Regions from separate parts of the Pseudomonas sp. TE3899 genome, predicted to be linked through region 1. Evidence: riboswitches for the same ligand, from Rfam matches in the RefSeq annotation. Region 1 holds a riboswitch; the other holds the start of a gene.
What was found. Region 1 has a riboswitch for cobalamin ahead of cobO (cob(I)yrinic acid a,c-diamide adenosyltransferase). Riboswitches for the same ligand answer to the same signal wherever they lie in the genome.
Positions count from the first base shown of each region.

Region 2: it holds a riboswitch for cobalamin, as region 1 does, so the genes downstream of both, ACZ89E_RS08035 (CbtB domain-containing protein) here and cobO (cob(I)yrinic acid a,c-diamide adenosyltransferase) in region 1, are expected to answer to the same signal.

Region 1 is NZ_JBWBQR010000001.1:3,071,931-3,076,137, reverse strand. It holds gene ACZ89E_RS14035 (PQQ-dependent sugar dehydrogenase) at 1-577, opposite strand, end outside; gene ACZ89E_RS14030 (hypothetical protein) at 644-1,228, opposite strand; cobalamin riboswitch at 1,382-1,612, shown strand; gene cobO (cob(I)yrinic acid a,c-diamide adenosyltransferase) at 1,694-2,305, shown strand; gene ACZ89E_RS14020 (cobyrinate a,c-diamide synthase) at 2,302-3,597, shown strand; gene bluB (5,6-dimethylbenzimidazole synthase) at 3,594-4,207, shown strand, end outside.
Region 2 is NZ_JBWBQR010000001.1:1,792,681-1,796,887, reverse strand. It holds gene nfuA (Fe-S biogenesis protein NfuA) at 1-231, shown strand, start outside; gene cobM (precorrin-4 C(11)-methyltransferase) at 319-1,065, opposite strand; gene ACZ89E_RS08045 (cobalamin biosynthesis protein) at 1,161-1,574, opposite strand; gene ACZ89E_RS08040 (CbtA family protein) at 1,571-2,278, opposite strand; gene ACZ89E_RS08035 (CbtB domain-containing protein) at 2,290-2,484, opposite strand; cobalamin riboswitch at 2,602-2,830, opposite strand; cobalamin riboswitch at 3,033-3,247, shown strand; gene cobW (cobalamin biosynthesis protein CobW) at 3,344-4,207, shown strand, end outside.

The DNA.
Region 1 (4,207 bases):
TGACCTTCATGGGCTCTGACTTGATCGCCGTATCGCCGGTTTCATAGTGAAAACGCAGCAAACGATCGGTGTCGGCGACGTACAGGTCATTGCCGACCAGGGTCATGCCGAACGGCGAGTTGAGGTTTTCCAGGAACACCGTACGGGTTTCGGCCACGCCATCGTGGTCCTTGTCCCGCAGCAGCGTGATGCGGTTGGGGCTCGGCACGGCGGCACCGGCGCGACCCATGACTTTCTTCATCACCCAGCCGCGAATGCCTGTGCCGTCATCGGGCTTGGGCGGCGCGTTGGTTTCGGCCACCAGTACATCACCGTTGGGCAGCACGTAGAGCCAGCGCGGGTGATCGAGATTTTCGGCAAACGCTGCCACCTGCGTGCCGGCTGCAGCGGTGGGTTTGGCACCGGCCGGCCAGCCGATCGCCGGGGCGATGTTCACCGTCGGGATCAGGGTTTTGTTCGGTTCTGGCAACTTGGGCGAAGGGCCGGTGCCGTCCGTGACTTGCAGGCTGGAATGCTCGCCGCAGGCAACAAGCCCTCCGGCGAGCACAATGACGAAAACGAGCTGGGGCTTGCGCATGCTGATCTTCCCTATGAATGCACTGTTTAATCATAGAGAAGTAAAAAAGCGCGATGGTTCAACCCGTCAACCACGGGCCTCTTTGAACAGCACGGCGATACCGGGGTGATAGTGGCCGGCTTCGTTGCGCAATTTGCGGTAGGCGTAGGGGAAATACCAGGCCACGGCGCAGGTGTGTTCCTTTTGCAGGTCGTCGACCATGTCCTGGAGTTCTTCCGGGGTCGCGCTTTGCTGGGCCTTTTGCGGGGCGACGAACAGGCAGCCGAGTTTCAGGTCGCTGGCGTAGCTGATGCGCTTGGCGTCGCTGGTGATATCGACCAGGGCTTGTGTCAGGTTCAGGCTATTGACCTTGGGCCAACGCTGGGTCGCCTGAAGGTAAGTGCGTTCGTCGCTGGTGGCGATAAACAGGTCGGCGCGGGCATTGCGTTCGCCTTCTTCGACCTGCTTGCGGGTCGGCGTTTGTTGCAGCGTGACCATTTCCGCCATCCAGGCCGCCGCCGACAGCAGGCTGAGGTTGGCCTTTTCGTCAAACCAGTACGGCGTATCGTTGTCGCCGCGCACGGCGTTGTAGCGGTCGATACAGTCAAACCAGCGTTCCAGCAGCGGGCGCAGGAATTCCAGCTTCGGATTGCTGATGATCATGCCTTGCATGTGGCTCACCCTTGTTATTGTGTTGTGAGATGTGGCTCTTTGATATCATCGCTGAGCCTGTGGCACAAGAATAGCGGCAGATAATTGATCGACGGCAGTTATTCGCCCAGTGGCGTCCCGGCTTTAATTGACGCTCCACCCCCAACCCTCTAACCTTCGCGGCTTGTTTCAGGTGCTCTGTGGCTGCGGTCGACAGAGTGAAACAGGGAAGCCGGTGAGTGATTTGCCCCACGTGTGCACAATCACGATCCCGGCGCTGCCCCCGCAACGGTAAATGAGTGAAAAACTGCGCCTAGAGCCACTGTGTTGAAAAACATGGGAAGGCGCGCAGTCCGGTGCAAACCGCTCATGAGCCCGGAGACCGGCCTGATCCATCCAGCGGCATCACGGTGGGCGATGCCAGGCTTCTCGCCGTCTATTCTTGTGCCTGCCCGCCGTTATCCAGCCTCAACGGAGAGCTCCCCCATGACTGATACCCCCGATCGTGACGAACGCCACTTGGCGCGCATGCAGCGCAAAAAAGCCGTGATTGACGAACGCATCGCCAACTCGCCGAACGAATGCGGCCTGCTGCTGGTGCTGACCGGCAACGGCAAAGGCAAAAGCAGCTCGGCCTTCGGCATGCTCGCCCGGTCCATGGGCCACGGCATGCAGTGCGGCGTGGTGCAGTTCATCAAGGGGCGTAACAGCACCGGCGAAGAGCTGTTCTTCCGCCGCTTCCCGGAGCAAGTGCGCTTTCATGTGATGGGCGAGGGCTTCACCTGGGAAACCCAGGACCGTCAGCGTGACATCGCCGCCGCCGAAGCCGCGTGGGAAGTGTCCCGCGAGCTGCTGCGCGATCCGTCGATCGGCCTGGTGGTGCTGGATGAACTGAACATCGCCCTCAAGCACGGCTACCTCGATCTCGATCAAGTGCTCAGCGACTTGCAGGCCCGCCCGCCGATGCAGCACGTGGTGGTCACCGGTCGCGGCGCCAAGCCGGAGATGATCGAGCTGGCCGACACCGTCACCGACATGGGCGTGATCAAGCACGCGTTCCAGGCCGGGATCAAAGCGCAAAAAGGCGTCGAGCTGTGAGTCAACCCCGTCACTGCCCGGCAGTACTGATTGCCGCGCCGGCCTCCGGCCAGGGCAAGACCACCGTCACCGCCGCGCTGGCCCGGTTGCATCGCAATCAGGGGCGTAAAGTGCGCGTGTTCAAATGCGGCCCGGACTTCCTCGACCCGATGATCCTTGAGCGTGCCAGCGGTGCGCCGGTGTATCAACTGGACATGTGGATGGTCGGCGAGCAGGACAGTCGTCGGCTGTTGTGGGAAGCGGCGGGTGAAGCCGACCTGATCCTGATCGAAGGCGTGATGGGGTTGTTCGACGGCACGCCGTCCAGCGCTGACCTGGCGCGGCATTTCGGCGTGCCGGTGCTCGGCGTGATCGACGGCACCGCCATGGCCCAGACCTTTGGCGCCTTGGCGTTGGGGCTGGCGAAGTATCAACCGGACTTGCCGTTTGCCGGCGTCCTGGCCAACCGCGTGGGCACCTTGCGTCACGCACAATTGCTCGAAGGCAGCCTCACCGAAGGCCTGCGTTGGTACGGCGCGCTGTCCCGGGAAACCGGGATCGAATTGCCCAGCCGTCACCTCGGTCTGGTCCAGGCCAGCGAGTTGAACGACCTCGATCTGCGCCTCGATGCCGCTGCCGATGCGTTGGCCAGCAGTTGCGAGGTAGCGCTGCCACCCGCTGTCGAATTCGCCGCCCCGGACGTGATCACCGCTGAACCGTTACTCAAAGGCGTGCGCATTGCCGTGGCCCGTGACGAAGCGTTTGCCTTCACCTACGGCGCCAGCCTGGATCTGCTGCGGGCGATGGGTGCCGAGCTGGTGTTCTTCTCGCCGATCCGCGATACCCAATTGCCCGAAGCCGACAGCCTGTACCTGCCGGGTGGTTATCCGGAACTGCACCATGTGGCGCTGGCGCAGAACACTTCGATGCTGAGCGCAATCCGTGCGCACCATCAAGCAGGTAAACCCTTGCTCGCCGAATGCGGCGGCATGTTGTACCTGCTCGATTCCTTGACCGATGTCGAAGGCACCCGCGCAGAACTGGTCGGCTTGCTGGCCGGGGACGCCGTGATGCAAAAGCGTCTGGCCGCGTTGGCGTTGCAAGCCGTGGAACTGCCGGAAGGCTTGTTGCGCGGACACACCTACCACCACTCATTGACCAGCACCGAGCTGGAACCGATTGCCCGGGGCCTGAGCCCCAACGGCGGGCGCGGGGCCGAAGCGGTTTATCGGGACGGGCGGATGACCGCTTCCTACGTGCACTTTTATTTCCCGTCCAACCCGCAAGCGATGGCGGCGTTGTTCAAGCCATGAAGCCAGAGGATCTTGCGTTCAGCGCGGCTGAGCGCGCGGCGGTCTACCGCGCCATCGGCGAACGTCGCGACATGCGTCACTTCAGCGGCGGCACCGTCGAACCCGAACTCCTGCGGCGCCTGCTCGAAGCCGCGCACCAGGCGCCCAGCGTCGGCCTTATGCAGCCGTGGCGCTTTATCCGCATCAGCGATAAAGCCCTGCGCGGGCAGATCCAGCAACTGGTGGAAGAAGAACGCATCCGCACCGCCGAAGCCCTCGGCGAGCGCACCGATGAATTCATGAAGCTCAAGGTCGAAGGCATCAACGACTGCGCCGAAGTGCTGGTCGCCGCGCTGATGGACGACCGCGAGCGCCACATCTTCGGCCGTCGCACCTTGCCGGAAATGGACATGGCCTCGCTGTCCTGCGCGATCCAGAACCTGTGGCTGGCGTCCCGCGCCGAAGGATTAGGCATGGGCTGGGTGTCGTTGTTCGAGCCGCAAGCGCTGGCCGACCTGCTGGGTTTGCCCGCCGGTGCCAAGCCGTTGGCTGTGTTGTGCCTGGGCCCGGTCAAGGCCTTCTATCCGGCGCCGATGCTGGTGCTCGAAGGCTGGGCGCAGGCGCGTCCGCT
Region 2 (4,207 bases), 1.3 Mb from region 1:
CAAACCGAGATCAACCCGGGGCTCGCGAGCCACGGCGGTCAGGTCAGCCTGATCGATGTGGTCGAAGACGGCATCGCCGTCCTCAAGTTCGGTGGTGGTTGCCAGGGCTGCGGCCAGGCAGACGTCACCTTGCGCGAAGGCATCGAGCGCACCTTGCTCGAACGCATTCCCGAGCTCAAGGGTGTTCGCGACGTGACTGACCACACGCAGAAAGAAAACGCCTACTACTAAGGTGCTCGCTGCGACATAAAAAAACGGCGCCCCGTGAGCGCCGTTTTTTTTATGATCGTTCCCACGCAGAGCGTGGGGACGATTATCTTACGGGCGGTACAAATGCGCATGCCCAGCGCGATAAAGCGACGACTCACTAAACGCATCACTCCCCAACACACGCCCCACCAGAATCAACGCCGTACGCCGAAACCCCTTGGCTTCAACCTTCGCGGCAATGTCCTCAAGCGTCCCCGCCACCCAATCCTGATCCGGCCAGGTCGCCCGGTGAATCACCGCGATCGGGCAGTCCGCGCCGTAATGCGGCAGCAATTCTGCGAGGATCTTCTGCAGATGATTGACCCCCAGATGAATCGCCATGGTCGCCCCATGCTGCGCCAGGCTGCCCAGTTCTTCACCGGGTGGCATCGACGTCTTGTCGGCGTAACGGGTGAGGATTACGCTTTGCGAGATATCCGGCAACGTCAGTTCGGCACCCAATAGCGCCGCGCAAGCCGCTGTCGCTGTGACGCCGGGAATGATTTCAAACGCAATATCGAGTTCACGCAGGTAGCGAATCTGCTCACCAATCGCGCCATACAAACTCGGATCGCCAGAATGCACCCGCGCCACATCCTGCCCCTTGGCGTGAGCGGTCTTGATCAATTCAATGATCTGTTCCAGGTGCAACTCGGCGCTGTTGACCACCGTTTCCGCCTGGTGGCCTTCCAGCACGGCCGCCGGCACCAGCGAACCGGCGTAGATGATTACCGGGCAGCTGCGAATCAGCCGCTGGCCTTTGACGGTGATCAGTTCCGGGTCGCCGGGACCTGCGCCAATGAAGTAGACGGTCATCATCCGTTCCTAAAATAAAGAGCTGTCAGAAAAAGGGCTTGGGCAAGGCTTCAGATGAAGATTGCTCATGATCGAGGCGGGGATTATCGGGGATTTCAGGCAGCGCAGGCCAATGCGAGCGTGGCCTGGGCGTATTTCTGTCGTGAAATCAGCAGCTTCGCCGGGGCCTGGGCCAGGTGTTCAGCCAGGGCCAGGGCGGCGCTTTCCGCGACGCCGTAACAGCCGGTGCGTTCGAACGCGATCTGCGATTGATGGCTGAGTTGCGGCTGATAACCGGCCAATTGCTCACTGCTGAAATACATCAATTCCAGCCCCAACTGCGCGGCCAGTTCGATCAGGCCAGGCTCATCACGCTTCAGGTCGATGCTGGCCAACGCCTTGATCTGCCGAAGTTCGATTTGATGCGCCTGCAGTGCCTGATCGAGCAGCGCCCGCAGCGTGCTGGCGGGACAGCCGCGCTGGCAGCCCAGGCCGACCACTAGCGTCGGCGCTGTGCGGGTGTCAGTCATGCGTGGGATTGGCCATCGCTTTTGCGGCGGAACAACCAGGCGCTGATCAGGCCCAAGGCCAGCCAGAACACCACGTTGGTCAACTGCGAAGCGATTTTGAACTGCGATTCCAGGGCTTCCGGCGCCAGCATCGAGTGCACTTCCGGTTGCGGTGCGCCAATCACATGCGGAACCGAGAGGATCGCCACGCCGAGGATCTTCATCAGCCAGTGGCGGCTGAACACGATCAGCGCGATGCCGACCGCGGTGGAGGCGGCGGTGCCAACCCACCAGATCTGCCGTTGTGCCAGGTCGGCGGCGGCCGTGCCCGGCAATTCCGGTGGCAGGCCGAGGGTCGGCGCCAGTACGAAGGTCGCGTAGCCCGCCAAGCCCCAAAGCAGGCCCTGAGCGGTTTTGGTCGGCGCGCGCAGGGTGTAGAGACCAGCGAGCATCAACGCGAATCCGACGGCGACCACCAGGTTACCGCCCGTGGTGGACAGCACGCGCTGCCAGCCGTCTTCCGGCTCCCAGGCTTCGGCGTCGTGAGTGTGAGCGGCCATGGCGCCGTCGGTGTGCTCGTGAGCAACCACGGCCGCAGGCTCGGATTTTTCATAGGTTTCCGCCTGAAGAATCAGCGGAGCAACCCAGAAACTTTGCAGCAGGGTCAACAACAGGGCGGCCAGCAACCCGGTAAAACCTGCGGTTTGCGCAATACGCTTGAACATGTCGGCAGGTCTCAATGGCACGGGAACGCGGAGCTGTGACGGGTATCGTGGGCGGCGTTGTGCACCGCTTCGATGTGCGAGAAACCGGCGAAATACACCAGGCACGCACCCAGGATCGACGCACAAACGGCGGCGGTCAGGCGTTGGCTCAGGGTTGTGGTGCTGCTGGCGGTGCTGCTGTGGTCGGTGCTGCTGATGATCGACATGGCGCTTCCCTCTGGTCTGTCAGCGGGTGATTCGAGCGCATGAAAACCCTGCAAACGAGCGTGCAGAGGTTTAAACAGCGCCCGCCCACCGCGGGTTTGTTATTCAGTGATCGTAGTGGTCACTTTGTGTTGCGGGCCGGTCTCCGGGCTCACGAGGGGCTTGGGCTTGCGCCGAAACCTGCAAGAATCGCCTTCCCATGCCGAACTGCCGGCACAGTGGATCTGATTCTTCGCTCGCTTACCGTTGCGGGGGCAGCACCGGACTGACATGACTTTAGAGTAAAGCACATGATTCACCGGTTTCCCGTTTCACCCTGTGAAGGGCACCCGTAACAAGGCGCACAGGAGAGCATGGGCGGGGGCGGGGAGTCAATTGGCAGGGGTTCTCAGTTAAAGACCGAGTCGCTGCCTTCGCGGGCAAGCCTCGCTCCTACAAGAGCGCCGCCGTCCCATCGAAAGCCGAACGCGGAGCGTCCGTTGAGGCATTCCCACGCAGGGCGTGGGAACGATCATCACCCCGCAGACGTTGACCCGCCCCCAACCGATGCGTAGCCTTGCGCTTTCGAGGTTCTTCGGCGTCTGCCGAAGCTAAGAAGGGAACGCGGTCGATGCCGCGGCTGCCCCCGCAACTGTGAACGGTGATGTTCGCTGCCACGCCACTGCAAGCCCTGTCCAAAGGGTTCGCGGGAAGGCGCAGCGAATGCCAGGCCACCAAGGCCGGCGCACTGGAAGCCAGGAGACCTGCCTCGAAACGAATTCTCACTACAACCGGGCGGGGTGATCCGGTGGCGAAATCTTCCGCGCATTCATCGCCGCGGTTGTCGTCCCGTATGCCCGCCACCTTGCCAAAGGGCATCCGATGAAAACACTGGCCAAACTCCCCGTCACCATCGTTACCGGCTTCCTCGGCTCGGGCAAAACCACCTTGCTGCGCCACATGCTGGACAACGCCCAGGGTCGCCGCATCGCGGTGATCGTCAACGAGTTTGGCGAGCTGGGCATCGACGGTGAAATCCTCAAGCAGTGCTCCATCGGCTGCACCGAAGAAGAAGCCAACGGCCGCGTCTACGAACTGGCCAACGGCTGCCTGTGCTGCACCGTCCAGGAAGAATTCTTCCCGGTGATGCGCGAATTGGTAGCCCGTCGCGGCGACCTCGACCACATCCTGATCGAAACCTCGGGCCTGGCCCTGCCAAAACCCCTGGTCCAAGCCTTCCAGTGGCCGGAAATCCGCAGCGCCTGCACGGTTGACGCGGTGATCACCGTGGTCGACAGCCCGGCCGTCGCCGCCGGCACCTTCGCCGCGTTCCCGGATCAAGTCGACGCCCAGCGCAAACTCGACCCGAACCTGGACCACGAATCGCCCCTGCACGAACTGTTCGCCGACCAACTGGCCAGCGCCGACCTCGTGATCCTCAACAAGGCCGACCTGATCAGCCCGGAAGACCTGGCCCGCGTACGCCTGGAAGTCGCCGAAGAACTGCCGCCAGCGGTCAAAGTCATCGAAGCCAGCAGCGGCCGCGTACCACTGGACGTGCTGATCGGCCTCGGTGCCGGCTCCGAAGAACACATCGACAGCCGTCACAGCCACCACGATCACCACCACGGTGACGGCGATGACGACCACGATCATGACGCCTTCGATTCTATCTCCATCGAACTGCCCCAAGCCGACGAAAGCCTGCTGATGGACGCGCTGACGCAACTGGTGGTCAAGCACGGC